Regions from separate parts of the Peribacillus suis genome, predicted to be linked through region 2. Evidence: a T-box and tRNA genes for the amino acid it is inferred to sense, from the RefSeq annotation. Region 2 holds a T-box; the other holds one or more tRNA genes.
What was found. The T-box of region 2 lies ahead of leuS (leucine--tRNA ligase). A T-box ahead of a tRNA ligase gene usually reads a tRNA of that ligase, here a tRNA-Leu.
Positions count from the first base shown of each region.

Region 1 (15,267 bases), 740 kb from region 2:
AACCTATTGACAATCCTAATCTTTGTCATCTGGCCATTCATCGCTTCCAAAATCACTTTAGGAGAGGAAACGGCAGCGAAGATTGGCTCTAAAGATATTTCCCGGGAAGCATGGATCAATGAACTTGAAAAACGATATGGTAAAGACGTGCTTGAGGAAATGGTTGATAAAGAAGTAGTGGGACAAGCAGCGAAAAAATACAAAGTGACCATATCCGAAGATGAAGTGGATCGGGAACTGAAGATGATGAAAACGATGTATGGAACTGCTGGTCAGAATCTAAGTAAAAGCAAAGCCCAATGGAAGCAGGAAATTCAATCGAATCTCCTGCTCGAGAAGCTGCTTACAAAGGATGTCACAGTTTCCGAAGCGACCATGGAGGACTATTATGAGAATAATAAGGACATCTATCGAATACCCACTACCTATCATATTTCTCAAATAACTACATCGACTAAGGCTCAAGCAGAGCAAATAATAAAAGAACTGAATAAAGGCGTTTCATTTCCTGTGTTAGCCATGGAGAAATCTCTTGATGAATTCACAGCAAATCAAGGGGGAGACATGGGGTATATATCGCAGGATAATGAACAAATCTCGAAAGCATATATTTCCGCTGCCGAAAAGTTAAAGGTGGGAAATTGGAGCCAACCGGTTGAGACGGATGAAGGATGGGCTGTTCTCTATTTACATGAGAAAATTGACGGTAGGCAATACTCGTATAAGGAAGTAAAAGAGCAAATACGCCGCCAAAAAGCCTTGGAACAAATCCAGGCGCCGGTATCCGGTAAGATTTTCTGGGATGAGTTTGATGTAGATTGGGTATATGGATCAGAAGATCAAAAGTAGGTAAAAGGATATAAAAGAAAATTTAGAAAATTGCAGATAAACATTGACAACGAACTAGTGAAACTGGTAACTTTAAATTAATAAAACCAATAAACATACTCGGTATTAATAAAAGGAGTGGAGAACATGGCACGTATAGTTAATTCAGTAACGGAATTAATCGGGCAAACGCCTATAGTAAAATTAAACAAGCTTCAAAACGAAAATAGTGCAGATATTTATTTGAAACTTGAATATTTTAACCCAGGGAGCAGCGTTAAAGACAGAATCGCTCTTGCTATGATCGAAGCCGCAGAAAAAAGTGGAGATCTTAAACAAGGCGATACGATCATTGAGCCTACAAGTGGTAACACTGGGATTGGCCTTGCGATGGTAGCTGCAGCAAAAGGGTATAAATCAATCCTTGTAATGCCTGAAACGATGAGCTTGGAACGTCGCAACTTGCTTCGTGCTTATGGAGCTGATTTAGTTCTAACGCCTGGACCTGAAGGAATGAAGGGTGCCATTGCTAAAGCGACTGAGTTATCTAAAGAACACGGATACTTCATTCCACAACAATTCGAAAATAAAGCGAACCCTGAAGTTCACCGTAATACTACCGGTCCAGAAATCATTGAAGCGTTTGGTGAAGATGGCCTGGATGCATTTATCGCAGGAATTGGAACGGGTGGTACGATTACTGGTGCAGGTGAAGTACTTCGTGAAAAATATCCTGATATTAAGATCTACGCTGTAGAGCCTGCCGATTCACCTGTATTGTCAGGAGGAAACCCTGGCCCACATAAAATTCAAGGGATCGGTGCAGGATTCGTTCCTAGCATTTTAAACACAGATCTTTATGATGAAGTTATTCAAGTAAACACGGATGAATCTTTTGAATACGCCCGTCGTGCTGCAAAAGAAGAAGGTATCCTAGGTGGTATTTCATCCGGTGGGGCTATCGCTGCCGCTGTTAAAGTTGCTGAGAAACTAGGAAAAGGCAAGAAAGTCCTTGTAATCATTCCAAGTAATGGTGAGCGTTACCTAAGTACACCTTTGTATAACTTTGAATAAGAGTAAAAGTTAACCGAGAAGCAAAGCACCTCTAGGGTGCTTTGCTTCTCTTTTTTGTGTAGTAATGAGGTTCTGGATTTTAAGGTGCTTGCGCTTTGCCTGGGTATATAGGTAAACTCATATATATACGTAGATTTTTTAATGAAGGAGAACGTCCTATGTCATTAGCTAGTACATCGAAGATCAAATGCGGTTCATTAGAATTGGATTACGGCAAAAAGACTTTAATTATGGGGATTTTAAATGTTACGCCTGATTCATTTTCCGATGGAGGAAAATATAATCGGGTAGATGCTGCATTAAGACATGCTGAGCAGATGGTTGAAGATGGTGCGGATATCTTGGACATCGGTGGTGAGTCGACCCGGCCTAATTATGAACGGATAACGGATGAGGAAGAGATAGAACGTGTCGTACCTATCATTGAAGCGATTTCCCGTACTTTTGAAATTCCTATCTCCGTTGATACGTACAAGTCCAAAGTTGCAGAAGCGGCATTGAAAGCAGGAGCGCACATCCTGAACGATATTTGGGGAGCAAAAGCAGATACACATATGGCAAAGGTAGCGGCTATGTACCAAGTTCCGATTATTTTAATGCACAACCGAGACAATATGGAGTACCAACAATTTATCCGTGATTCTTTGCAAGATCTATTCGAAAGCATTAGGATTGTGAAGAAAGAGGGAGTCTTGGATGAGAATATCATTCTAGATCCAGGTATCGGGTTTGCAAAAGATTTGACACTGAATTTGGAAATGATGAGGAATCTTGATAAGCTGGTATCATTAGGGTATCCAGTACTGCTCGCTACATCGAAAAAATCCATGATCGGACAAGTTCTTAATCTACCGGCACATGAACGTTTGGAAGGGACGGCAGCAACGATATGTCATGGGATTCTTCAGGGCTGCCAAATGGTCCGGGTGCATGATGTAAAGGAAATGGGACGTACAGCTAAAATGATGGATGCTCTTATAGGAAAAGGTGAGTTTAATGGATAAGATATTTGTGAATAAGATGGAATTCTACGGATACCATGGTGTATTTCCGGAAGAAACAAAGCTTGGCCAGCGATTTAGGGTGGATCTGACTGTAGAAGCGAATTTGGCCAATGCGGGCATGAGCGATAATCTCGAAGACTCCATTAATTATGGTGAATTATATGAAGTCTGTAAAGGTATCGTTGAAGGGGAACCGTACAAGCTGGTGGAAGCTGTTGCAGAAAGGATTGCATCGGAGTTACTCACCAAGTTTCCGAAGATCATGGTGTGTACAGTGAAGATATATAAACCAGACCCTCCTATAGCAGGACACTATGAATCGGTTGCCATAGAGATTGTAAGGGGACGCTAAAATGAAAAATATATCGTATCTATCAATTGGTTCGAACATGGGGGAGAGCTTCGATACATTTCAAAGGGCTTTCCAATTATTGAGTGAAGATCCACATATTAAACTTGTCTCTTGTTCATCATTATATGAAACGGACCCTGTCGGATATACTGACCAGGATTGTTTTTTGAATGCTGTCATTAAGGTGGAAACCGATTTAACACCAGAGGACTTATTGCGAGCATGCATGCAAGTTGAACAAGAATTAGGAAGAAAAAGGAATGTTAGATGGGGTCCTCGTACGTTAGACCTTGACATTTTGTTATATAATCATGAAAATGTTGAGACGGAGATTCTTTCAATCCCTCATCCTCGGATGCATGAAAGAGCATTTGTGATTATTCCTTTAATGGAATTGGAATCAGATATAATTCTTCCGAAAATGAATACATCCTTGAGCGACCTGCTTGAAAAGATTCCGGATAAAGAAGGAGTTCGATTATGGAAGCTGAAAAATGGGGAAGGCGTATTCGCGCTTTTCGAAAGTTAAAAGGTTTTACCCAAGAGGAGTTCGCAAAAGAGATGGGTGTTTCTGTTTCTTTGTTGGGTGAAGTTGAAAGAGGGAACCGAAATCCCACAGAGGAATTTTTACTAGAAGTGGTGGATGTTCTTAAAGTTTCAATTGAGGATCTGCAACCACTTGAGGATAAATGAAAGAGTGGTATAGGGGGTCACGATGTGTTAAAAATAGACGATATTGAAATGAAGAACCGGGTAGTTCTGGCTCCGATGGCGGGGGTATGTAATTCGGCTTTTCGTTTGACTGTCAAAGAGTTCGGTGCAGGATTGGTATGCGCAGAGATGGTAAGTGACAAGGGAATCGTTCTTCAAAATGCCAAAACGCTGAATATGCTTTATATAGATGAAAGAGAAAAACCGCTAAGCTTGCAAATCTTTGGTGGTGAAAAGAAAAATCTAGTTGAGGCAGCGAAGTTTGTAGATAAAAATACAACGGCAGACATCATTGATATCAACATGGGATGCCCTGTCCCGAAAATCACGAAATGTGATGCCGGTGCAAGATGGTTACTTGACCCAAATAAGATATATGAGATGGTTTCGGCAGTTGTGGATGCCGTAGATAAACCTGTTACTGTTAAAATGCGCATTGGCTGGGATGATGAACATGTATTTGCTGTTGAGAATGCCAAAGCGGTAGAACGTGCAGGGGGCAAGGCAATTTCCCTTCATGGCAGAACCCGGGTTCAATTGTATGAAGGGAAAGCTAATTGGGACATTATTCGAGAAGTGAAAAATTCCATTAACATTCCCTTGATTGGAAACGGTGATGTGGAAACCCCGCAAGATGCTGAAAGAATGCTAAAGGAAACTGGCGTTGATGGAGTCATGATTGGTCGGGCGGCCTTAGGGAACCCGTGGATGATATACAGGACAGTGAAGTATTTGGAAACTGGACAATTGATGGATGAGCCGACAGTCCGTGAAAAGATGGATGTATGCATTCTTCATATGGATCGTCTGATAGCGTTGAAAAATGAGCATGTTGCTGTCCGTGAAATGCGCAAGCATGCTGCCTGGTACCTTAAAGGTGTCAAAGGCAATGCAAAAGCACGTAAAGGTATTAATGAATGTGAGACTAGAGAAGATGTTACGCGACTTCTGTATGGACTCGTTGATGAATGTGAAGCGAGGGAACAAAACATCCAAATGGTTTGATGTTTGACATTACCTTCCTGTTTTTCTATAATACGTTTATCGAAAACTGCCAGTGAACCTGGCAGTTTTTATCTGTCCATATATTAGAATTTAAGATAAAAAGCTGTTGAAATCCTTTACTTTATGTAAGAATAAATAGGTATGCAATTAGAAAGTTCAAATAGTTATATGAGGCTTTGATTAATAGAGATGGAGATGATTTTCGTGAGTCATGAAGAATTGAATGACCAACTGCAGGTAAGACGCGACAAAATGCAGGCTATGATTGACAATGGACAAGACCCGTTCGGCAGTAGGTTCGAGCGTTCCCATACTTCGCAGGAGATTGTTGATGCATATGGTGCATTGGAAAAAGAAGAGTTAGAGGAGAAAGAAATAGAAGTTACCATTGCAGGTCGTGTCATGACCAAACGTGGTAAAGGGAAAGCTGGTTTTGCCAATATACAAGATATAAGTGGCCAAATCCAAATATACGTCCGCTTAGATAAGGTTGGAGAAGAGTCATACCAAATTTTCAATCAAACGGATCTTGGTGATATCGTGGGAATCACGGGTGTCATCTTTAAAACGAAAGTCGGCGAACTTTCCATTAAAGCTAAAGAATATGTGTTCCTTTCTAAAGCATTGCGCCCACTTCCCGATAAGTTCCACGGTTTGAAGGATGTAGAGGAGCGTTACCGGAAACGCTATGTTGACTTAATTACAAATGAAGAAAGTAAAAACACTTTAATCATGCGCAGTCGTATTGTGCAGGCTATGAGACGTTACTTAGACGATCAAGGATATTTGGAAGTGGAAACACCGCTATTGCACTCTGTAGCAGGTGGAGCGGCTGCACGCCCATTCCTGACTCACCATAATGCATTGGATATGCCCTTAAACTTAAGGATTGCCATTGAACTTCACTTGAAACGCCTGATTGTCGGCGGCTTAGAGAAAGTCTATGAAATCGGTAGAGTATTTAGGAATGAAGGGGTCTCCACTAGACATAACCCGGAATTCACACTTATTGAATTATACGAGGCGTACGCGGATTATAAGGATATCATGAGCTTGACAGAGAACTTGGTTGCCCATATTGCACAAGAGGTTCTTGGAACCACAACTATCCAGTACGGAGAATATGAGATCGATTTAAAACCAGAGTGGAAAAGACTCCATATGGTTGATGCTGTAAAAGAATATACTGGTGTAGACTTTTGGACTACTATGAGCAAAGAAGAAGCGCAACAACTTGCGAAGGAAAATGGGATTGAAGTGAAAGAGTCCATGGAATTTGGTCATATCGTTAACGAATTCTTCGAACAAAAAGTAGAAGATAAGTTAATCCAACCTACATTCATCTATGGACACCCAGTAGAAATTTCACCTTTAGCGAAGAAAAACCCAGAGGATGATCGATTTACTGATCGATTTGAATTGTTCATAGTGGGAAGAGAGCATGCGAATGCATTCACGGAATTAAACGATCCAATTGATCAACGCCAACGCTTTGAGGCACAATTGAAAGAGCGTGAGCAAGGAAATGACGAAGCTCATGAAATGGATGAGGACTTCTTGGAGGCTTTAGAATATGGTATGCCGCCAACCGGAGGATTGGGAATTGGGGTCGACCGTCTGGTTATGTTGCTGACGAATTCGCCTTCGATTCGTGATGTCCTGTTATTCCCGTTAATGAGACATCGTTAAGCCATAAGGAAAACCGGTGAATCAGAACCGATTTAGGAAGTGTGTATATGAGCAGCGACTCATGGCACACTGTTCTAAATCGGTTTTTTGTTTTTTGATTATAATTTTGTTAGGTTGTTAGGGTTTGATTTTTAGCTTTTAAATAAAAACTTTTGCTATTTCAAAAAAACTTTAAAAAAGGTATTGCGCAGTTTGCGTAATGATGTTATATTTATATCTGTTGTTACGAACGAGTTTCACACGGATTACAAACTTCGAAAAAGTTTTAAAAAGTTCTTGACTCTGAGTTAACAGGATGTTATAATAAATAAGCTGTCGTAAGGCGTTGCTCTTTGAAAACTGAACAAAACAAAGCGCCAACGTAAATTTTGAGTGAGCACACACTATAAAAAAGCAAAATGAGCAAGTCAAACATTTCTTCGGAGAGTTTGATCCTGGCTCAGGACGAACGCTGGCGGCGTGCCTAATACATGCAAGTCGAGCGAATCGATGGGAGCTTGCTCCCTGAGATTAGCGGCGGACGGGTGAGTAACACGTGGGCAACCTGCCTATAAGACTGGGATAACTTCGGGAAACCGGAGCTAATACCGGATATGTTCTTTTCTCGCATGAGAGAAGATGGAAAGACGGTTTCGGCTGTCACTTATAGATGGGCCCGCGGCGCATTAGCTAGTTGGTGAGGTAATGGCTCACCAAGGCGACGATGCGTAGCCGACCTGAGAGGGTGATCGGCCACACTGGGACTGAGACACGGCCCAGACTCCTACGGGAGGCAGCAGTAGGGAATCTTCCGCAATGGACGAAAGTCTGACGGAGCAACGCCGCGTGAACGAAGAAGGCCTTCGGGTCGTAAAGTTCTGTTGTTAGGGAAGAACAAGTACCAGAGTAACTGCTGGTACCTTGACGGTACCTAACCAGAAAGCCACGGCTAACTACGTGCCAGCAGCCGCGGTAATACGTAGGTGGCAAGCGTTGTCCGGAATTATTGGGCGTAAAGCGCGCGCAGGTGGTTCTTTAAGTCTGATGTGAAAGCCCACGGCTCAACCGTGGAGGGTCATTGGAAACTGGGGAACTTGAGTGCAGAAGAGGAAAGTGGAATTCCAAGTGTAGCGGTGAAATGCGTAGAGATTTGGAGGAACACCAGTGGCGAAGGCGACTTTCTGGTCTGTAACTGACACTGAGGCGCGAAAGCGTGGGGAGCAAACAGGATTAGATACCCTGGTAGTCCACGCCGTAAACGATGAGTGCTAAGTGTTAGAGGGTTTCCGCCCTTTAGTGCTGCAGCTAACGCATTAAGCACTCCGCCTGGGGAGTACGACCGCAAGGTTGAAACTCAAAGGAATTGACGGGGGCCCGCACAAGCGGTGGAGCATGTGGTTTAATTCGAAGCAACGCGAAGAACCTTACCAGGTCTTGACATCCTCTGACACTCCTAGAGATAGGACGTTCCCCTTCGGGGGACAGAGTGACAGGTGGTGCATGGTTGTCGTCAGCTCGTGTCGTGAGATGTTGGGTTAAGTCCCGCAACGAGCGCAACCCTTGATCTTAGTTGCCAGCATTCAGTTGGGCACTCTAAGGTGACTGCCGGTGACAAACCGGAGGAAGGTGGGGATGACGTCAAATCATCATGCCCCTTATGACCTGGGCTACACACGTGCTACAATGGATGGTACAAAGGGCTGCAAACCTGCGAAGGTAAGCGAATCCCATAAAGCCATTCTCAGTTCGGATTGTAGGCTGCAACTCGCCTGCATGAAGCCGGAATCGCTAGTAATCGCGGATCAGCATGCCGCGGTGAATACGTTCCCGGGCCTTGTACACACCGCCCGTCACACCACGAGAGTTTGTAACACCCGAAGTCGGTGAGGTAACCTTTATGGAGCCAGCCGCCTAAGGTGGGACAGATGATTGGGGTGAAGTCGTAACAAGGTAGCCGTATCGGAAGGTGCGGCTGGATCACCTCCTTTCTAAGGATAATACGAGAGCGCTTTTGTTTTGTTCAGTTTTGAATGAGTAATTCATTCAACTACGAAGGACTCATCACATCGTGATGACGATCTTTCTACATTGTTCCTTGAAAACTAGATAATAGATAGAAGGCAATTAATTTTTTTCAAAGCATCAGTAAGATCTTTTTAACGGTTAAGTTAGAAAGGGCGCACGGTGGATGCCTTGGCACTAGGAGCCGATGAAGGACGGGACTAACACCGATATGCTTCGGGGAGCTGTAAGTAAGCTTTGATCCGGAGATTTCCGAATGGGGAAACCCACTGTTCGTAATGGAACAGTATCTCTACCTGAATACATAGGGTATTGAAGGCAGACCCGGGGAACTGAAACATCTAAGTACCCGGAGGAAGAGAAAGCAATAGCGATTTCCTGAGTAGCGGCGAGCGAAACGGAATGTAGCCCAAACCAAGAGGCTTGCCTCTTGGGGTTGTAGGACACTCAATATGGAGTTACAAAGGAACGGGGTAAATGAAGTGACCTGGAAAGGTCCGTCAAAGAAGGTAAAAACCCTGTAGTTGAAACTTCGTTCCCTCCTGAGTGGATCCTGAGTACGGCGGGACACGAGAAATCCCGTCGGAAGCAGGGAGGACCATCTCCCAAGGCTAAATACTACCTAGTGACCGATAGTGAACCAGTACCGTGAGGGAAAGGTGAAAAGCACCCCGGAAGGGGAGTGAAATAGATCCTGAAACCGTGTGCCTACAAGTAGTCAAAGCCCGTTAATGGGTAATGGCGTGCCTTTTGTAGAATGAACCGGCGAGTTACGATTTCATGCGAGGTTAAGTTGATAAGACGGAGCCGCAGCGAAAGCGAGTCTGAATAGGGCGAATGAGTATGAGGTCGTAGACCCGAAACCAGGTGATCTACCCATGTCCAGGGTGAAGTTCAGGTAACACTGAATGGAGGCCCGAACCCACGCACGTTGAAAAGTGCGGGGATGAGGTGTGGGTAGCGGAGAAATTCCAATCGAACCTGGAGATAGCTGGTTCTCTCCGAAATAGCTTTAGGGCTAGCCTCAAGATGAGAGTATTGGAGGTAGAGCACTGATTGGACTAGGGGCCCCCAACGGGTTACCGAATTCAGTCAAACTCCGAATGCCAAATACTTATTCTTGGGAGTCAGACTGCGAGTGATAAGATCCGTAGTCGAAAGGGAAACAGCCCAGACCACCAGCTAAGGTCCCAAAGTATACGTTAAGTGGAAAAGGATGTGGAGTTGCTTAGACAACCAGGATGTTGGCTCAGAAGCAGCCACCATTTAAAGAGTGCGTAATAGCTCACTGGTCGAGTGACTCCGCGCCGAAAATGTACCGGGGCTAAACGTATCACCGAAGCTGTGGATTGACACCGTATGGTGTCGATGGTAGGAGAGCGTTCTAAGGGCGTTGAAGTCAGACCGTAAGGACTGGTGGAGCGCTTAGAAGTGAGAATGCCGGTATGAGTAGCGAAAGAAGGGTGAGAATCCCTTCCACCGAATGCCTAAGGTTTCCTGAGGAAGGCTCGTCCGCTCAGGGTTAGTCGGGACCTAAGCCGAGGCCGAAAGGCGTAGGCGATGGACAACAGGTTGATATTCCTGTACCACCTATACATCGTTTGAACGATGGGGGGACGCAGAAGGATAGGGTAAGCGCGCTGTTGGATATGCGCGTCCAAGCAGTTAGGCCGGAAACGAGGCAAATCCCGTTTCCATTAAGGCGGAGCTGTGATGGCGAGGGAAATATAGTACCGAAGTTCCTGATTCCACACTGCCAAGAAAAGCCTCTAGTGAGATGTAAGGTGCCCGTACCGCAAACCGACACAGGTAGGCGAGGAGAGAATCCTAAGGTGTGCGAGAGAACTCTCGTTAAGGAACTCGGCAAAATGACCCCGTAACTTCGGGAGAAGGGGTGCTTTTTAGGGTGAATAGCCCAGAAAAGCCGCAGTGAATAGGCCCAGGCGACTGTTTAGCAAAAACACAGGTCTCTGCGAAGCCGCAAGGCGAAGTATAGGGGCTGACACCTGCCCGGTGCTGGAAGGTTAAGGGGAGAGGTTAGCGCAAGCGAAGCTTTGAACCGAAGCCCCAGTAAACGGCGGCCGTAACTATAACGGTCCTAAGGTAGCGAAATTCCTTGTCGGGTAAGTTCCGACCCGCACGAAAGGTGTAACGATCTGGGCACTGTCTCAACGAGAGACTCGGTGAAATTATAGTACCTGTGAAGATGCAGGTTACCCGCGACAGGACGGAAAGACCCCGTGGAGCTTTACTGCAGCCTGATATTGAATTTTGTTACAGCTTGTACAGGATAGGTAGGAGCCTGAGAAGCCGGAGCGCTAGCTTCGGTGGAGGCGTTGGTGGGATACTACCCTGGCTGTATTGAAATTCTAACCCGCGCCCCTTATCGGGGTGGGAGACAGTGTCAGGTGGGCAGTTTGACTGGGGCGGTCGCCTCCTAAAGAGTAACGGAGGCGCCCAAAGGTTCCCTCAGAATGGTTGGAAATCATTCGCAGAGTGTAAAGGCACAAGGGAGCTTGACTGCGAGACCTACAAGTCGAGCAGGGACGAAAGTCGGGCTTAGTGATCCGGTGGTTCCGCATGGAAGGGCCATCGCTCAACGGATAAAAGCTACCCCGGGGATAACAGGCTTATCTCCCCCAAGAGTCCACATCGACGGGGAGGTTTGGCACCTCGATGTCGGCTCATCGCATCCTGGGGCTGTAGTCGGTCCCAAGGGTTGGGCTGTTCGCCCATTAAAGCGGTACGCGAGCTGGGTTCAGAACGTCGTGAGACAGTTCGGTCCCTATCCGTCGCGGGCGCAGGAAATTTGAGAGGAGCTGTCCTTAGTACGAGAGGACCGGGATGGACGCACCGCTGGTGTACCAGTTGTCTTGCCAAAGGCATAGCTGGGTAGCTACGTGCGGAAGGGATAAGTGCTGAAAGCATCTAAGCATGAAGCCCCCCTCAAGATGAGATTTCCCATGGCGCAAGCTAGTAAGATCCCTGAAAGATGATCAGGTTGATAGGTCAGAGGTGGAAGCGTGGCGACATGTGGAGCTGACTGATACTAATAGATCGAGGACTTAACCAACGCTTTAAAAAGATGAACACCTTCTGATATTATCTAGTTTTGAAGGAACAACGTTCCTGATATGTTTGGTGGCGATAGCGAAGAGGTCACACCCGTTCCCATTCCGAACACGGCAGTTAAGCTCTTCAGCGCCGATGGTAGTTGGGGGTTTCCCCCTGTGAGAGTAGGACGCCGCCAAGCATATACAATATGGAGGATTAGCTCAGCTGGGAGAGCATCTGCCTTACAAGCAGAGGGTCGGCGGTTCGATCCCGTCATCCTCCACCATTTTATATTACACCTGCCGGTGTAGCTCAACTGGTAGAGCAACTGACTTGTAATCAGTAGGTTGGGGGTTCAAGTCCTCTTGCCGGCACCATTTTCATCCAGGTTTTTCATATGTAAAGCATTTATAAATAGTATGAGCCATTAGCTCAGTTGGTAGAGCATCTGACTTTTAATCAGAGGGTCGAAGGTTCGAATCCTTCATGGCTCACCATTATATTATGCGGGTGTGGCGGAATTGGCAGACGCACCAGACTTAGGATCTGGCGCCGCAAGGCGTGGGGGTTCAAGTCCCTTCACCCGCATGTTTGCGAAAGTAGTTCAGTGGTAGAATACAACCTTGCCAAGGTTGGGGTCGCGGGTTCGAATCCCGTCTTTCGCTCCACTATTTATTTATGCCGGGGTGGCGGAACTGGCAGACGCACAGGACTTAAAATCCTGCGGTAGGTGACTACCGTACCGGTTCGATTCCGGTCCTCGGCACCATCTTAATATGCGCCCGTAGCTCAATTGGATAGAGCATCTGACTACGAATCAGAAGGTTGTAGGTTCGACTCCCGCCGGGCGCACCATTTTTCGGGAAGTAGCTCAGCTTGGTAGAGCACTTGGTTTGGGACCAAGGGGTCGCAGGTTCGAATCCTGTCTTCCCGACCATTGATTTTTTTTGGGGCCTTAGCTCAGCTGGGAGAGCGCCTGCCTTGCACGCAGGAGGTCAGCGGTTCGATCCCGCTAGGCTCCACCAAAAAAAGTATTGACAAGCTAATCACGATTTGTTATGATTATAAAGTTGTTACTTTAACTGCTATTATATTGCTCTTTGAAAACTGAACAAAACAAAGCGCCAACGTAAATTTTGAGTGAGCACACACTATAAAAAAGCAAAATGAGCAAGTCAAACATTTCTTCGGAGAGTTTGATCCTGGCTCAGGACGAACGCTGGCGGCGTGCCTAATACATGCAAGTCGAGCGAATCGATGGGAGCTTGCTCCCTGAGATTAGCGGCGGACGGGTGAGTAACACGTGGGCAACCTGCCTATAAGACTGGGATAACTTCGGGAAACCGGAGCTAATACCGGATATGTTCTTTTCTCGCATGAGAGAAGATGGAAAGACGGTTTCGGCTGTCACTTATAGATGGGCCCGCGGCGCATTAGCTAGTTGGTGAGGTAATGGCTCACCAAGGCGACGATGCGTAGCCGACCTGAGAGGGTGATCGGCCACACTGGGACTGAGACACGGCCCAGACTCCTACGGGAGGCAGCAGTAGGGAATCTTCCGCAATGGACGAAAGTCTGACGGAGCAACGCCGCGTGAACGAAGAAGGCCTTCGGGTCGTAAAGTTCTGTTGTTAGGGAAGAACAAGTACCAGAGTAACTGCTGGTACCTTGACGGTACCTAACCAGAAAGCCACGGCTAACTACGTGCCAGCAGCCGCGGTAATACGTAGGTGGCAAGCGTTGTCCGGAATTATTGGGCGTAAAGCGCGCGCAGGTGGTTCTTTAAGTCTGATGTGAAAGCCCACGGCTCAACCGTGGAGGGTCATTGGAAACTGGGGAACTTGAGTGCAGAAGAGGAAAGTGGAATTCCAAGTGTAGCGGTGAAATGCGTAGAGATTTGGAGGAACACCAGTGGCGAAGGCGACTTTCTGGTCTGTAACTGACACTGAGGCGCGAAAGCGTGGGGAGCAAACAGGATTAGATACCCTGGTAGTCCACGCCGTAAACGATGAGTGCTAAGTGTTAGAGGGTTTCCGCCCTTTAGTGCTGCAGCTAACGCATTAAGCACTCCGCCTGGGGAGTACGACCGCAAGGTTGAAACTCAAAGGAATTGACGGGGGCCCGCACAAGCGGTGGAGCATGTGGTTTAATTCGAAGCAACGCGAAGAACCTTACCAGGTCTTGACATCCTCTGACACTCCTAGAGATAGGACGTTCCCCTTCGGGGGACAGAGTGACAGGTGGTGCATGGTTGTCGTCAGCTCGTGTCGTGAGATGTTGGGTTAAGTCCCGCAACGAGCGCAACCCTTGATCTTAGTTGCCAGCATTCAGTTGGGCACTCTAAGGTGACTGCCGGTGACAAACCGGAGGAAGGTGGGGATGACGTCAAATCATCATGCCCCTTATGACCTGGGCTACACACGTGCTACAATGGATGGTACAAAGGGCTGCAAACCTGCGAAGGTAAGCGAATCCCATAAAGCCATTCTCAGTTCGGATTGTAGGCTGCAACTCGCCTGCATGAAGCCGGAATCGCTAGTAATCGCGGATCAGCATGCCGCGGTGAATACGTTCCCGGGCCTTGTACACACCGCCCGTCACACCACGAGAGTTTGTAACACCCGAAGTCGGTGAGGTAACCTTTATGGAGCCAGCCGCCTAAGGTGGGACAGATGATTGGGGTGAAGTCGTAACAAGGTAGCCGTATCGGAAGGTGCGGCTGGATCACCTCCTTTCTAAGGATAATACGAGAGCGCTTTTGTTTTGTTCAGTTTTGAATGAGTAATTCATTCAACTACGAAGGACTCATCACATCGTGATGACGATCTTTCTACATTGTTCCTTGAAAACTAGATAATAGATAGAAGGCAATTAATTTTTTTCAAAGCATCAGTAAGATCTTTTTAACGGTTAAGTTAGAAAGGGCGCACGGTGGATGCCTTGGCACTAGGAGCCGATGAAGGACGGGACTAACACCGATATGCTTCGGGGAGCTGTAAGTAAGCTTTGATCCGGAGATTTCCGAATGGGGAAACCCACTGTTCGTAATGGAACAGTATCTCTACCTGAATACATAGGGTATTGAAGGCAGACCCGGGGAACTGAAACATCTAAGTACCCGGAGGAAGAGAAAGCAATAGCGATTTCCTGAGTAGCGGCGAGCGAAACGGAATGTAGCCCAAACCAAGAGGCTTGCCTCTTGGGGTTGTAGGACACTCAATATGGAGTTACAAAGGAACGGGGTAAATGAAGTGACCTGGAAAGGTCCGTCAAAGAAGGTAAAAACCCTGTAGTTGAAACTTCGTTCCCTCCTGAGTGGATCCTGAGTACGGCGGGACACGAGAAATCCCGTCGGAAGCAGGGAGGACCATCTCCCAAGGCTAAATACTACCTAGTGACCGATAGTGAACCAGTACCGTGAGGGAAAGGTGAAAAGCACCCCGGAAGGGGAGTGAAATAGATCCTGAAACCGTGTGCCTACAAGTAGTCAAAGCCCGTTAATGGGTAATGGCGTGCCTTTTGTAGAATGAACCGGCGAGTTACGATTTC
Region 1 is NZ_CM182019.1:79,846-95,112, forward strand. It holds gene AC503W_RS00410 (peptidyl-prolyl cis-trans isomerase) at 1-849, shown strand, start outside; gene cysK (cysteine synthase A) at 976-1,902, shown strand; gene folP (dihydropteroate synthase) at 2,061-2,906, shown strand; gene folB (dihydroneopterin aldolase) at 2,899-3,258, shown strand; gene folK (2-amino-4-hydroxy-6-hydroxymethyldihydropteridine diphosphokinase) at 3,260-3,787, shown strand; gene AC503W_RS00435 (helix-turn-helix domain-containing protein) at 3,739-3,951, shown strand; gene dusB (tRNA dihydrouridine synthase DusB) at 3,976-4,974, shown strand; gene lysS (lysine--tRNA ligase) at 5,170-6,663, shown strand; rRNA gene AC503W_RS00450 (16S ribosomal RNA) at 7,080-8,630, shown strand; rRNA gene AC503W_RS00455 (23S ribosomal RNA) at 8,804-11,737, shown strand; rRNA gene rrf (5S ribosomal RNA) at 11,802-11,917, shown strand; tRNA gene AC503W_RS00465 (tRNA-Val) at 11,929-12,004, shown strand; tRNA gene AC503W_RS00470 (tRNA-Thr) at 12,020-12,095, shown strand; tRNA gene AC503W_RS00475 (tRNA-Lys) at 12,140-12,215, shown strand; tRNA gene AC503W_RS00480 (tRNA-Leu) at 12,225-12,306, shown strand; tRNA gene AC503W_RS00485 (tRNA-Gly) at 12,312-12,386, shown strand; tRNA gene AC503W_RS00490 (tRNA-Leu) at 12,399-12,487, shown strand; tRNA gene AC503W_RS00495 (tRNA-Arg) at 12,497-12,573, shown strand; tRNA gene AC503W_RS00500 (tRNA-Pro) at 12,579-12,655, shown strand; tRNA gene AC503W_RS00505 (tRNA-Ala) at 12,668-12,743, shown strand; rRNA gene AC503W_RS00510 (16S ribosomal RNA) at 12,903-14,453, shown strand; rRNA gene AC503W_RS00515 (23S ribosomal RNA) at 14,627-15,267, shown strand, end outside.
Region 1: it encodes a tRNA-Leu, which carries the amino acid that the T-box ahead of leuS (leucine--tRNA ligase) is inferred to sense. The anticodon was not compared.

Region 2 (15,267 bases):
CGAACTTCCTCCGCAATGAAGCGCATGAAATTCACGACATGATCCGGATCTCCGGCAAATTTGCTCCGTAGCTCAGGGTTTTGTGTAGCTACACCTACTGGACATGTATCCAAGTGGCACGCACGCATCATCACACAACCAAGCACGACGAGTGGAGCGGTTGCGAAACCGAACTCTTCGGCACCAAGTATCGCCGCCATGACCACGTCACGGCCAGTCATCAGCTTTCCGTCCGTTTCAAGGACGACTCGACTACGTAGACCGTTCAGCATCAAGGTCTGATGGGCTTCGGCAAGACCAAGCTCCCACGGCAGTCCAGTATGCTTGATGCTCGTTTTAGGCGAGGCACCTGTTCCACCGTCATACCCGCTGATGACAATCACATCGGCAGCCCCTTTGGCGACACCCGCAGCAATCGTACCGACTCCCGCTTTCGATACCAGCTTGACGCTGATCCTAGCCTCACGATTGGCATTCTTCAAATCATGGATCAATTGCGCCAAATCTTCAATTGAATAAATATCATGATGTGGCGGTGGTGAAATCAGGCCGACGCCTGGCGTGGATCCACGCACTTCTGCCACCCAAGGGTATACCTTATTCCCAGGCAATTGCCCGCCTTCACCCGGTTTCGCTCCTTGTGCCATCTTAATTTGAAGCTCATCGGCATTCACGAGATAATGGCTTTTCACACCAAAACGACCGGATGCGATTTGCTTGATTCCACTGCGGCGGCTATCGCCGTTTTCATCGATTTCATACCGATTCGGATGTTCCCCGCCTTCTCCACTATTACTTTTTCCGCCTAAACGGTTCATCGCGATCGCCAATGTTTCATGGGCTTCCTGACTTAACGACCCAAATGACATGGCCCCTGTTTTGAAACGGCGCACGATGGATTCCACGGATTCCACTTCATCTATGGAGATACTTTGGTTCTTTTGATTGAATGAGAATAAATTCCGCAAAAATCCGAGGCGCTCTTCATTCGCCAACTGGGAATATTGCTTAAATAGGCTGTAATCACCTTTTCGGCACGCCCATTGCAGCGTATGAATCGTTTTCGGGTTGAACGCATGATGCTGACCATTTGCCCGATATTGAAAATCACTGCCCGCTTCAAGCGTCTGATTGGAAAGATCGGCGACGGCACGTTGGTGACGGATCCATGCTTCTTCCGCAATGGTCTCCAATTCAATCCCACTAAGCTGTGACGCTGTACCACTGAAATAGCGTTCAATCACATTCGCACTAATTCCGACCGCTTCGAAAATTTGGGCACCACGGTAACTTTGGACCGTGGAAATTCCCATCTTCGACATGATCTTGACGATGCCTTCCGTCACGGCTTTCACATATTTGCGAACCGTTTTCTCGTAGCTGATTGTTAGACTGCCGTCTGCGACTGCCTGCTTATACGTTTCAAAAGCAAGATACGGATAGATGGCATCCACCCCATATCCAATCAAAGCGGCGAAGTGATGGACTTCCCGTGCTTCTCCGGTTTCGACGATGATGCTGACCTTCGTCCGGTTCCCATGACGAATAAGCTCTTGGTGAAGGGCACTGGCCGCCAATAATGGAGGAATCGCAGCACGGTCTTCGGTCATATTTTTATCGGATAAAATCAGGAGGCTGGCGCCTTCCGTTATCGCCTGTTCCGCTTCCCGGCATATACGATCCAACTCAAGTTCCAAATCTTCAGAAAATAAAGTCTCGATGACCCTGCTTTTGAACTCCGGATAGGTATTTTCTTTTAGCTGCTTCATTTGTCCTGGCGTCAATACCGGTGTATCCAATTGAATGCGATGGCTGTTCCTTTCATTCGGGTTCAGTAAGTCGCCTTCTGCCCCCAGAAACGTCATCGTTGACGTAACTATTTGTTCACGCAGCGAATCGATTGGTGGGTTGGTCACCTGGGCAAAGGATTGCTTGAAGTAATTGAAAAGCGATTGCGGGCCATCCGCCAATACCGCCAACGGAATATCGTTCCCCATCGAGCCAAGTGGATCTTTTCCTTCCTTAATGACCGGCAACAAATATTTTTGCACGTCTTCATACGTATAGCCGAACGCTTTTTGACGGAAAACCAAATCGGATATTGGTTCCACATCGACCGGCTGTTCTTCGTCCGTCAACTGCACAATCTGTTCGTCCAGCCACTTTTGATACGGTAGTTCGTTTGCCATTTCGGATTTGATTTCTTCATCCGAGATGATGCGCCCTTCCTCTAAATCAAGCAGAAGCATCCTGCCTGGGCTTAAACGCTCTTTATATAATACATTTTCCGGCTCGACTTCGATTACGCCGACTTCCGAGGAGAAAATGATATAGTCATCTTTGGTCACATAATAACGGGCAGGTCGTAATCCATTACGGTCCAGGATCGCCCCGATTTGTTTCCCATTCGTGAACGAGATTGCCGTCGGACCATCCCAAGGCTCCATCAACATGCTGTGGTATTCGTAAAAGGCTTTCTTTTCCTTGGTCATATGCGGATTTTCCGTCCATGGTTCAGGAATCAGCATCATGGCGGCATGCGCCGGTTTTCGTCCTGCCAGCACGAAGAATTCAAGGGCATTATCCAAAATGGATGAGTCGCTTCCATCCGTATCCAAGATAGGAAGGACCTTTTGTAAATCATCCCCGAAAGCTTCCGAAACGAACTGCTGTTCACGCGCTTTCATCCAGTTGACATTGCCCCGAAGCGTATTGATCTCCCCATTATGGATCAAGTAGCGGTTTGGATGGGCCCGTTCCCAGCTAGGGAAGGTGTTGGTACTAAAGCGGGAATGCACTAAAGCGAAAGCGGACAAAAAATCTTCATGCTGCAAATCAAGATAAAAAGCATCGACTTGTTCCGGCGTCAGCAATCCCTTGTAAACGATCGTCGCGCTTGAAAGACTCGCAAAATAAAAACGGTTTCCCCGTTCCCTCGCCCAGTTTTCAGCCTGTTTCCTGATGATGAATAATTTGCGCTCAAAAGCCAAGTCTTCCGTAACGTCATCACTTGCCCCGATGAACACCTGTCGGATTGTCGGACATGTTTCCTTACCGACGTCCCCTAATTTCCCTGCATCCACAGGAACCGTTCTCCAGCCTAGAAGCGTTTGACCCTCTAGTTCGATTAATGAATTCAGACGAGTCTCAATTTCATTCCGTTCAGCATCATCGTTGGAAAAAAAGAGCATGCCCACACCATAGCGTCCCTTTGCCGGCAAATTCATTTCCGGGCAAGTCAGCTTGAAATACTTATCAGGAATTTGCACCATCAATCCTGCCCCATCCCCTGTTAGAGGATCGCTCCCTTGTCCCCCGCGGTGATCTAATTGGCACAGCATCTGCAGTCCTTGCTTGACGATATCATGTGTAGCTAGCCCCTTTAAATGAGCGTATAAACCGATCCCACATGCATCATGTTCAAATTCCGGACGGTAAAGACCTTGTGCTTTTGGTATTTGATTGTATGTCATACGTTTTCCCCCCTCTTATTTCTTACACCGTTATGTCACTTACATATTATTCTAGGTTTTCAAATCAATATAAACAATATATAATTAAGCCAAAATCTATCTCACTTTGAGATAGATGGAAGGAGATGAGTAAATGGAACTACGTCAATTGCGTTATTTCGTCGAGGTTGCGGAGAGGGAACACGTCTCTGAAGCCGCCGAACACCTACATATTGCCCAATCGGCCATCAGCCGCCAGATTGCTAGACTGGAAGAAGAACTCGGCGTCTTGTTATTCGAGAAAATCGGCCGGAACATTCAACTAACACCGATTGGACGAATATTTTTGGTTCATGCCAAAACGGCGATAAAGTCCATTGAATATGCCAAATATCAAATCGAGGAATTCCTGGATCCGGAACATGGGATGATCAAAATCGGGTTTCCGACAAGCCTCTCCACCTATTTATTGCCGACTGTCATTTCCGCTTTTAAAGATGAACAGCCGAACATCTCATTTCATTTGAAACAAGGCTCCTACTCCTACTTAATGGACGCCGTGAAAAACCGGGAAATCGGCTTGGCCTTCCTGGGACCGGTCCCTACAAAAGATCCCGATATCGACGGCCATATCTTATTCACCGAAAACGTGTCCGCCCTACTTCCCATCACCCATCCGCTGGCTGAAAGAAAGAGCCTGCGCCTAAGCGACCTGAGGAATGATCCTTTTGTGCTGTTCCCCAAAGGTTACGTCTTGAACACCCTGGCCATCGAGGCTTGTAAGCAGGCCGGCTTCACACCGAACATCGCTTCGGAAGGGGAAGACATGGATTCCATAAAAGGGCTTGTGTCCGCTGGAATCGGGGTCAGCCTCTTGCCTGACAGCACCTTCTATGAAATCGTGCCGAGGATGACCGTCAAGATTCCCATTGAAACGCCTTCTGTCAAACGGACAGTCGGTATCATCTCTCCAAGGAATCGAGAGCTTGCCCCATCAGAAAAGGTATTTTACGAGTTTGTTAAGAAATTCTTTGCAAGGCTGGAGCAATACCAATAATATTTTCTCAATAATGGGATAACTTCCGAAATGCCCACCTCTTGAATACTGTATCGAGACAATATGTTCAGGAGGTATTAACATGACACCCACACATTCACATCTTGCTTGGCATGAAACACTTGAGCTTCATGAATTGGTAGCATCACAGTCCAATGCCCTTATGAAGCTAAAAAAAGCCTATCCAGAAATAAAAGACCCGGTTTTAAAAACACACTACAAAAACATGATCCATTCGCTAACGCAAAACCTCATGGAGCTGTTGCAATTTTATCCGTTGACACCTGATGCCAATCGGGATGAGGAAGATCGCATGGGAGAAATACTGCAGGGGGATGAAATAAGAGATGATGCATCGGCAATGGCTGCCGGGGATTTACTCGGGCTGGCCAAATCCTCCATCAGAAATTATGCGACTGCCATAACTGAAACGGCCACCCCTTCCCTACGGAAGGTCTTTAAAAAGCAATTAAATGGGGCCATCGATAATCACGCAAGGATTTTCAACTATCTATATGAAAGAGATCTCTATCCAGCTTATGATTTCAACCAGCTTCTCCAAAACGACGTGAAGACGGCCAAAAAAGCTTTGTCCCAATTATGAACGAAAAAAGGTAAGTGGAAATCGATCCCACCGCTTACCTTTTTATCATGGGAACTATTTTCTATATGTGTTTTCCAACCATTTATAGTAGACCGATAGACCATGACAAAAAACGGCACATCCCTATTAGGGGAGTGCCGTTTCCGCTTCATGCGTTACTTTTTATATTTCTTGACAGTCACTTTCTTCGCTTTGCCTGTATTGCCCGCTTTATCTTTTGCTGTTACGGACAACGTCGATCCTGCTTTTTTCTTGCTGATTTTCACGGTGAATTTCCCTTTTTTATCAGCTTTGGCCGATCCTAGCTTCTTATCTTTGTACTTGACAGTAACGGTCGATCCCGCTTCCGCTTTACCGGTTACTTTTTTTGATTTGTCCGTTACTTTATCGACTTTTGGTGCACTTGGCGCCGTTTTATCCAACACAGTCACATTTTTCGCTTTACTTACCCGTTTCGCCGCGTCTGTAGCTGTGATGGAAAGTTTTGTGCCTGCTTTTTGTTTGCTGATTTTTACTTTGTAATTCCCTTTACTGTCTGTGTTGCCCTTGCCAATTACTTTTTTGGCGCTATTCTTGATGGAAATCGTGATTCCCGCCGTTGCTTTTCCCGTTACATACGTATCTTTGTCACTTACAGCCTTCACAGTAGGTGCTTTAGGAGCTTCCCCCTTCTTCACAAACACTTTAATGGAAGCCACCGCTGACTTAGTGGAATCAGAGATATTCACGCTAAGGCGTTGATCGGCCTTTTGAGCTGGAATGGCAACACTGAACGTACCTTTGGCTGAAGTCACTGCCGTTCCAATTGTCTTGCTTCCGTTTTTCACTTCCACTTTTGAACCTTTTATAGCCGTTCCTGTCAGTTTCGTTTGATTATCAAGGATGGGGTTCACTGCAGCTTTCAGATCCACTTTACTAAGGGCACTAAAGCCATTCAGCCTTCCGAACCCTGACACATAATCTCTGTCGACCGCTGGTGCTATCGGCTCTCCTTCCTCATCATAATCTTCATACATTCCTTCATTGTCTTCTTCCTTAAAGGCAATGTAATCGGTTGTTTCATGAAGGATGGTGCGTACGTCATTGGTTTTCAATCCCGGATTACCGGAAAGTAATAACGCGGTAACTGCTGCGACATGTGGCGTTGCCATCGATGTCCCATCCATAAACGTGACATTTCCGTTTGGCACAAGACTTGGAATCCCTGTTCCAGGTGCCACCAAATCAAGTGTCGGGCCAAAGTTGGAATAATCCGAAACGATATCATAGGCATTGGTTGCCCCGACGGATATCACATATTTAGAGGAAGCCGGGTAAGAAAGCATGCTGGCTTCATTCCCGCTTGCCGCAACGATCACGACGCCTTTGGATGCTGCATATTTCAGGGCGTGCTCGATGGTCCGGCTATAGGTACCGCCTAAACTTAAGTTAATGACCTTGGCTCCCTTATCTGCCGCATAAATGATTCCCGCTGCAATTTTTTCCGTGTCGCCTGCCCCTGAAGAATCAAGGACCTTGACAGGTAGGATTTTGGCCAATGGATTGATTCCCTCCATGGAATATCCATTATTCGACTGGGCAGCGATGATGCCTGAAACATGTGTACCATGTCCATTATCATCGATTGCGTCCACTTTTTGGTCGATGAAGTTCTTACCTTGGTCAATAAGGACTTTGCCTTTCAGGTCCGCTAGCGTATGATCGACACCTGTATCGATTACCGCAACCAATGTCTCTTTCAGATTGCGACTTTTTATAAGTTTCTGCAATTCATCATTATGAATGTCAGCGCCTTTTTTACTTACTTCACGCCCCTCATTGTTCAAGGACCATTGATATGGGGATTGAATGTCATTTGAAAGGGCTTTATACGGTTTAACCGGCTCGATATACTCTACATCCGAGAGGTTTTCAACCTGTGTAAGGGCTGCTGCACTCATCTTGCCCGTTCCCTTTAGCTCCACCACATATGTATCATCGAGGATGACATCTTGTTTTTTGAAGGTCGAGAACGTTCCATAGCTTTGTACCTTGGTTTGAACCGAAGTCAGTTTTTTACCCGGCTTCATCTTGACGATATACTTGCTCGTGATGCTTTTGGAAGCCGGTAGCTTATAACCCGCTTTGCTTGCAATATCGACAACACGCTCGCCTGCGAGATGGTTCATGCCGATTTTATCCGCAATGCCGTTCATTTCTTTTTTCAGTGAAGCGGGAACCGCATCGACCGTCACATCGAACAATTCTTTAATCGCCTGTTGCTGTTTGTTTGAAATGACGGCTGTACTGCTTTCCCCATTTTCATTAAGGTCTGCAATAAGAGGTTGAAGGATTACTAGATTGTTGTATACATCGTCTCGTTTACTCTTGCTTCCTGCCATATCAAGGACCAGGAATGGTCCGGCTTTATAGTACAAGGAAGATAGGGCGCGTCCTTCCTCTGACTTGGAAAGGACTCCGTCTCTGAACTTGCGAATTTCACTTAATAGGTTTTTACCCGTGGACTTTCCTACAGCACTTAACTCCACTGGACATGAATCCAATCCCAGTTCAGCAGAAGTTGCGGAAGGAGGCAATTTTACGGATTGTGCATGTATTTTGTAAGTCGTCTTATTCTCCGACTCGGGCAAGGATAGACCCTCTTCATCCACTTCACCGAAATACTCTATTTTCACATAATAGCTTCCTTCCCAACCGAACGGGAAGTCGATGACGGCCTTTTCTTCAGGACCACTAGTTGCCCGGTAGCTATCATACGTTTCATCTTTCTCCGCTTTTTCTAAAGTGGGATAGACTGAAATAGTAAGATAATCGTCCGATTCTACATCGAACTCAACATGGGAAAACTGACTCGTGTCATCTTTCGTTGGGGTGATCTGGAGCCAATGGGTCTCAGGCTTGTCAAAATTTCCTTCAACCGTTTCCCCACTTTTAATGGAAGTTGCTTGTGTGATTTTTGATGAATCTGTCGCAGCCTGGGATCTTTGCGGAATCAACATCCCAAAAACAAGTGAAAATATGAGTACACTTACCATAAACTGCCTTACTCTTTTAACGTTCAATAGTTACCCTCCTAAAATTGCTAAAAATGCTCTACTATACCAAATTATCACACTGTTAAATATTATCAACCATTTTTTTGGCAATAACCTTAGAATGCTAGACTCCAAGGAATAAACAGGCATTTGGCACTAATACGTATCTTTGATTCAAGATATTTTCCTTTTTATAAGAACCGGTTTTCCTTCTATTTCTTCCACATTCACTTAGGGTTCCGACCATATCACCCATATGTGTCCGAATCTCGAATCTTGGTTCTTCCACTTTCTTCATCTGCGTTTTGGGAAGCCTTGTTCTTAGGTACATAATCAACTATCATCGGCAAAAAAAAGAATCTTCAGCGAAGATCCTTTTTTTCAAATTAAAACACTCTATGATTTATTCATGCTATCTTTCTATTACAGGTTAGCTTCCGAAAGTTTGAAGAGTTATGTATTCTTCACCGACAAATGCATGACAAACTGTTCACCAATCGGACCGATTTTTCTTTTACCTGTATCAGTAAAACCTACTTTTGCATACAGTCGCTGAGCAGGGACATTTTTATGATTAACAACTAAAACGATTTCATCACAGTACGGAAATTCTGATTTAACGAAATCACTTAGTAAGAGCATCGCTTGTTTAGCATAACCATTTCCTTGCTTTGCATGGTTAATAGATAATGCCGTTAAGAGCATCGCTTTCGGATTATCCGAGTACACCTTAACGCGTTCCGTTGAATGTAATAGAAAGAAGCCTACAGGCTCATCCTCACATAAAATAACAATACGATGTTGTCCTTCTTTCACCTCTAAAATCTTGCTTGGTAATGCTGTGAACTGCCCTTGTTCTTCAGGAAGTTCAAAGGAATGTAATACGTCCAAATATTCATTCGAAAAATGTTTTAACTCCACGTCATGAACTTTTTCCATAGTTATGGTTGCTCCTTGGTTTTTCATTACATATTACCATAAAAATACATATCATGATATGGTCCTAGTATTTATAAATCGACGAATGTCCCTTTCCAGGGCAACAAAAAAAGAGCTGCCCCGGCCAATATGCGGGGCAGCTCTTTTGATTGTTAGTTTGCGACGATGTTGACTAATTTGCCAGGTACGGCAATGACTTTGCGGATGGTTTTACCATCAATCTGTTCTTTGATGGCGTCTTCGCCCATCGCGATTTCTTCGAGTTTTTCTTTTGTCGTATCAGTCGGCACCATAAGTTTGGCTTTGACTTTTCCGTTGATTTGAATGACGATCTCCACTTCGTTATCGACGAGCTTCGCTTCGTCGAACGCAGGCCATGTTCCGTAAGCGATACTTTCAGAATGACCCAGTTTAGACCAAAGTTCTTCTGAGATATGTGGTGCAGCCGGTGCTAACAATTTCACGAAGCCTTCGATATATTCTTTCGGAAGTGCTTCCGCTTTGTAGGCATCGTTGATGAATACCATCAGCTGTGAAATCGCCGTATTGAATTTCAATTCTTCATAGTTCTCGGTCACTTTTTTGACAGTTTGGTGATACACTTTTTCAAGCTTGCCACTGTCGTCCGTTTCGACCAATTTATCCGTCATCGTACCGTCTTCATTGACAAGTAAGCGCCAGACGCGATCCAGGAATCGGCGTGAACCGTCCAATCCGTTTGTCGACCAGGCAATGGATGCATCCAATGGCCCCATGAACATTTCGTACATGCGAAGCGTATCCGCACCATGGCTTTCCACGATGTCATCAGGGTTCACGACATTCCCTTTTGATTTACTCATTTTTTCATTGTTCTCGCCAAGGATCATCCCTTGGTTGAATAAGTTTTGGAACGGTTCTTTCGTTGGTACGACACCGATGTCATACAAGAATTTATGCCAGAAGCGCGCGTACAATAAGTGAAGCACGGCATGCTCGGCACCACCGATATAAATGTCGACCGGCATCCATTCTTTCAATTTTTCCGGATCGGCAAGAGCTTCCGTATTGTCCGGATCGATATAACGAAGGAAGTACCAGCTACTACCTGCCCATTGTGGCATGGTATTTGTCTCACGACGGCCTTTACGTCCGTTTTCGTCAACTACATTCACCCAATCCGTGATGTTCGCAAGTGGTGATTCACCCGTTCCTGAAGGCTTGATGTCCGTTGCCTTAGGTAGAAGTAATGGAAGCTCTTCTTCCTTAAGTGCTGACATGGTGCCATCTTCCCAATGGATGATTGGAATTGGCTCACCCCAGTAACGTTGGCGGCTGAACAACCAGTCGCGAAGGCGGTACGTGATTTTTTTCGTACCGATTGCTTTTTCTTCCAACCATTTAATCATGGCCGTGATGCCTTCTTCTTTATTCATTCCATCCAGGAATCCGGAGTTCACATGAAGTCCGTCGCCCGTGTAGGCTTCATTCGTCACATCTCCACCAGCTACGACTTCTTTGATTGGCAAGTCGAATTTGACTGCGAATTCATAATCACGTTCATCATGAGCAGGAACCGCCATGATTGCACCCGTTCCATAGCTGATCAATACGTAATCGGCAATCCAGATCGGCATCTTTTCGCCATTGACCGGATTGATTGCATAAGCACCCGTGAACACGCCTGATTTATCTTTTGCAAGGTCCGTTCTTTCCAGGTCACTTTTATGTTTCACTTCGTCTAAATAAGCGTCAACGGCAGCACGTTGTTCGGATGTCGTGATCTTATCCACGAAAGGATGTTCTGGAGCAAGAACCGCATAGCTTGCACCGAATAATGTATCCGGACGTGTCGTGAACACCGTGAATGATTCATCGAATCCATCGATCGTGAACGTCACTTCAGCCCCTTCAGAACGGCCGATCCAGTTACGTTGCATATCCTTGATGTTTTCTGGCCAATCCACATCATCCAAATCGTCGATCAGACGGTCGGCATAAGCCGTGATGCGCAACATCCACTGCTTCATTGGACGGCGTTCGACCGGGTGTCCGCCACGTTCACTTTTCCCATCGATGACTTCTTCATTCGCTAAAACCGTACCAAGTGCCGGGCACCAGTTCACAGCGACTTCATCGATATAGGCAAGGCCTTTTTCGTATAATTTCAAGAAAATCCATTGTGTCCATTTATAATATTCCGGATCCGTCGTATTGATTTCACGATCCCAGTCATAAGAGAAACCAAGCGCCTTGATTTGGCGACGGAACGTGTTGATATTGTGTTCCGTGAATTCAGCCGGGTCATTCCCCGTATCGATTGCGTACTGCTCTGCCGGAAGACCGAATGCATCCCAGCCGATTGGATGGAGCACATTGTACCCTTGCGCCCGTTTCATCCGTGCCAGAATATCACTCGCCGTGTAACCTTCCGGATGTCCAACGTGAAGACCCGCTCCAGATGGATAGGGGAACATATCCAGCGCGTAGAATTTACGTTTGCCGCTATCTTCTCCCGTTTTAAACGTTTTGTTCGCTTCCCAATATTGCTGCCATTTCGTTTCTATGCTTCTATGTTCAAAACTCATTAGACTTCCTCCTATTTTCCGTATAAAAAAAACAATAAAAAACCCCTCATCCCAAATTGGGACGAGAGGATTATGTATATCTTCCCGCGGTACCACCCACATTGGCGACAACAAACAATCGCCCAGCTTAAAAGTTCCGTAACGTGGATTGGACGCCAGGCATTACTATCGCTTCACACCTGTGACTCCAAGACGAGTTCACAATCAATCCAGGTTGACTTGCACCATCCGTCAACTCTCTAAACTGGTTCTAATTGCTACTACTTCTCTTCATAGTCTTTATAAGAATATTTGATTTTATTTCATTCTAGTCAATTTTACCGACAATTGCAATAGCCGGTCACCAACATTATCTCCAGGTTTTTCATTATATATGCATCACCATTCAAAATCGTGCACATTGGAAAAGGGAGCTATGCTTCCATAGCCCCCACATACACCTTTAATGACGCAATAAAATCATATCATTCTTTATATCATTCAATTGCTGTTGCATCCTTTGAAGCATATCCCGTTGCTGGGCATCCGCACTTCCATACATTTTGTCCAAGTTCGTCAAAGCCTCTTCGATATAAAGCTGTGACTTCTGGAATTCCTCATCACTGTAATGGCCCAGCCTTGATGCTTCGTTATATTCATAATCTGCAAATCGGAGAGCCCCTTCGCATTGCTCCAATAACTGACCAACGGATTGTCTTGTTGCCATTTCAAACCCTCTCCTTCACGTTCATTTGGATGACATTACATCATCACAATTAGTTTGAACTAAGAACGGGAGGATTATCATTTTTTTTCACTTATCCCAGAACTTTACCCCTTGATGGGAAATGAATTGCTCCAGCCACTCCGCGAAACCCATATGAAGCGGCTTGCTTTCATCGAAATCATCGATATGACCTTTTACCATGATATAATCCTGCTTGCCTTTGGCCACGTCATTTCCATGGATCACGATATTATCTTGATAAATGCAGGCCACCTTATAACAGCCTTCATAATCTTCTTCATACGTGTAATTTATGATATCCTCGAGGCTGTATAGATCATTTTCGCCCCCGGATTCAACATGATCGAACAGGCGGCAGCCATTCGTTATCTTCAAAAATGCTTTATATTCATCTGGCAGCAGCAAACCGGTCTTTTCCTCAAAAGCGAGGATTTGTTCGTCCGAGGCAGGAGAATTGAAGGTACACGTTGCATTGAACACAGTCCCGTCATCATTGACTTCTAGCACCTGGTTATTTTCTGCTAATTTCTTTTTCATTTGATTTATGACTTCTTCTACTTGAACGGTCATATTCATCAGCTCCCGACTCAATTTAGATAAACGAACACACCTGTTTAACTATCTAAAATTAACCTTCAAGATACATTATACGCTTCTTTTTTAAGAAAAAGACCTATTCTCCGGAATGTTGTATAATATAGGTTGCGCTTTATTACACGTAGGAGGTTGCTGATATGGATCAAGCAAACCCGTTTATATATGCAACGGATAACAAACGATATCATACTTGGAATTACCATTTACGCCATCACTTTGGCCATAAAGTTTTCAAAGTTGCGCTTGACGGCGGTTTCGACTGTCCGAACCGTGATGGCACAGTCGCACATGGCGGCTGCACCTTCTGCAGTGCCGCAGGATCGGGGGATTTTGCAGGCGATCGCGTCGAACCGCTTGATGTCCAATTTAAGAAAGTCAGTGAAAAAATGCACCACAAATGGAAAGACGGCAAGTATATGGCCTATTTCCAAGCGTTCACGAACACGCACGCCCCTGTCGCAGAGCTTCGTGAAAAGTACGAAAGCGTCCTCACTCAGGATGGAGTGGTCGGGCTTTCCATCGCGACACGCCCGGACTGCCTGCCTGATGATGTAGTCGACTATCTAGCCGAACTGAATCAACGTACCTATCTTTGGGTCGAGCTTGGCCTGCAGACGGTCCATGATGAAACGGGGAACTTGATCAACCGGGCCCACGACTATGCTTGCTACAAGGAAGGCGTCGATAAACTGCGTAAACACGGGATCCGGGTCTGTACCCACATCATCAATGGCTTGCCTAACGAAGATTATGCAATGATGATGGAGACCGCACGTGAAGTCGCTAAACTGGATGTCCAGGGAATCAAGATCCACCTGCTTCACCTTTTGAAAGGAACGCCGATGGTCAAGCAATATGAAAAAGGAATGCTTGAATTTCTTGAACGGGACGATTATGTAAATCTCGTATGCGATCAGTTGGAAGTCATTCCCCCAGAAATGATCGTCCACCGCATTACCGGCGATGGCCCCATAGACTTGATGATCGGGCCGATGTGGAGCGTCAATAAATGGGATGTCCTGAACGCCATCGATGCCGAACTGAAACGCCGCAATAGCTGGCAGGGAAAACATTATCAATCAGAGGAGGTCCCATCACCATGAAGCTGAATCGCGTTTTGGATTTTGCGAAGCTACTTCTTGAGAGAGCCGTTCAACAAGGGGACATCGCCGTTGATGGAACGATGGGCAACGGCCATGATACCGTTTTTCTCGCCCAATTGGTCGGCGAAACCGGTCATGTCTATAGTTTTGACATTCAAGAGCAAGCCATTCACACTACCGCGAATAAATTGGAAACGGAACATTTACAAAAGCGTTGCACCCTCGTCCACGATGGACATGAACAGCTTGATACGTATATCACCGGGGAACATGCGGGAAAGATCACCGGGGCCATCTACAACCTTGGCTATCTACCTGGAGGCGATAAATCGATCATCACGCAAGCCGATACGACAATCGCTTCTCTGGAAAAACTGTTCGACATGATGGCGCCAGAGGGCATCATCGTCCTCGTCATCTATCACGGCCATCCAGGAGGAGAAACGGAACGGGATGCGTTGATGCACTATGTACAGAACCTGTCTCAACAAAAAGCCCATGTCCTGAAATACGACTTCATCAACCAAGTTCATTCTCCTCCGTTCCTCATTGCGATAGAAAAAAGGTAGAACTCCCACCACCGTTCAATAAACGGTGGTGTTTTTGTAAATCCGACCGTTTATTTTGTATTTTTAAACTTTTACCCATTATAATGAGAAAAAAATGGGTGCAGAAACATGGAACATTTATCGACTTCGTTACTGGCAGGGCAGATTTATTGACTGTGAAAATCAAACCGGATACAAGTGAATCATATGGCCAATTCGTCACCAGCCTGAATGCATTGACCGAAGATAAGAACACGATGGAAGAATTGAAGCCGTTCGAACATGCCTTTGACAAATTCCTCTAAAACAAAAGCTGCTGAAGTTTCTCAGCAGCTTTTTTCTTATTTAAACGACATAGCCCAATATCTTCAACCGGTTTTCAACGAAACTCAGTGCATATTGAAATACGTCATCCCGCTCCGGTTCATTGAAAATTTCATGATATAGTTTCGGCCATTCCTTGTATTGCTTTTCGCTGGCCAAGTTATAGTTGAACCACTCCCGGACCGCCTTTTTGTTGACGACCTTGTCATCTCCGCCCTGCATCATCAGTAAAGGCACGTCCTGAAACTCCGGAATCTCTTCAAAAGCATCCTTCATTGCCTGTACAAGCTCCCGATACCAGCGAACGGAAACCT
Region 2 is NZ_CM182019.1:3,555,129-3,570,395, forward strand. It holds gene gltB (glutamate synthase large subunit) at 1-3,473, opposite strand, end outside; gene gltC (glutamate biosynthesis transcriptional regulator GltC) at 3,607-4,509, shown strand; gene AC503W_RS17390 (spore coat protein) at 4,592-5,113, shown strand; gene AC503W_RS17395 (S8 family peptidase) at 5,269-8,175, opposite strand; gene AC503W_RS17400 (GNAT family N-acetyltransferase) at 8,602-9,087, opposite strand; gene leuS (leucine--tRNA ligase) at 9,240-11,654, opposite strand; T-box leader at 11,709-11,937, opposite strand; gene AC503W_RS17410 (DUF2524 family protein) at 12,097-12,360, opposite strand; gene AC503W_RS17415 (SMI1/KNR4 family protein) at 12,448-12,951, opposite strand; gene mnmL (tRNA modification radical SAM protein MnmL/YtqA) at 13,116-14,081, shown strand; gene mnmM (tRNA 5-(aminomethyl)-2-thiouridylate-methyltransferase MnmM) at 14,078-14,650, shown strand; gene AC503W_RS17430 (hypothetical protein) at 14,749-14,934, shown strand; gene AC503W_RS17435 (alpha/beta hydrolase) at 14,975-15,267, opposite strand, start outside.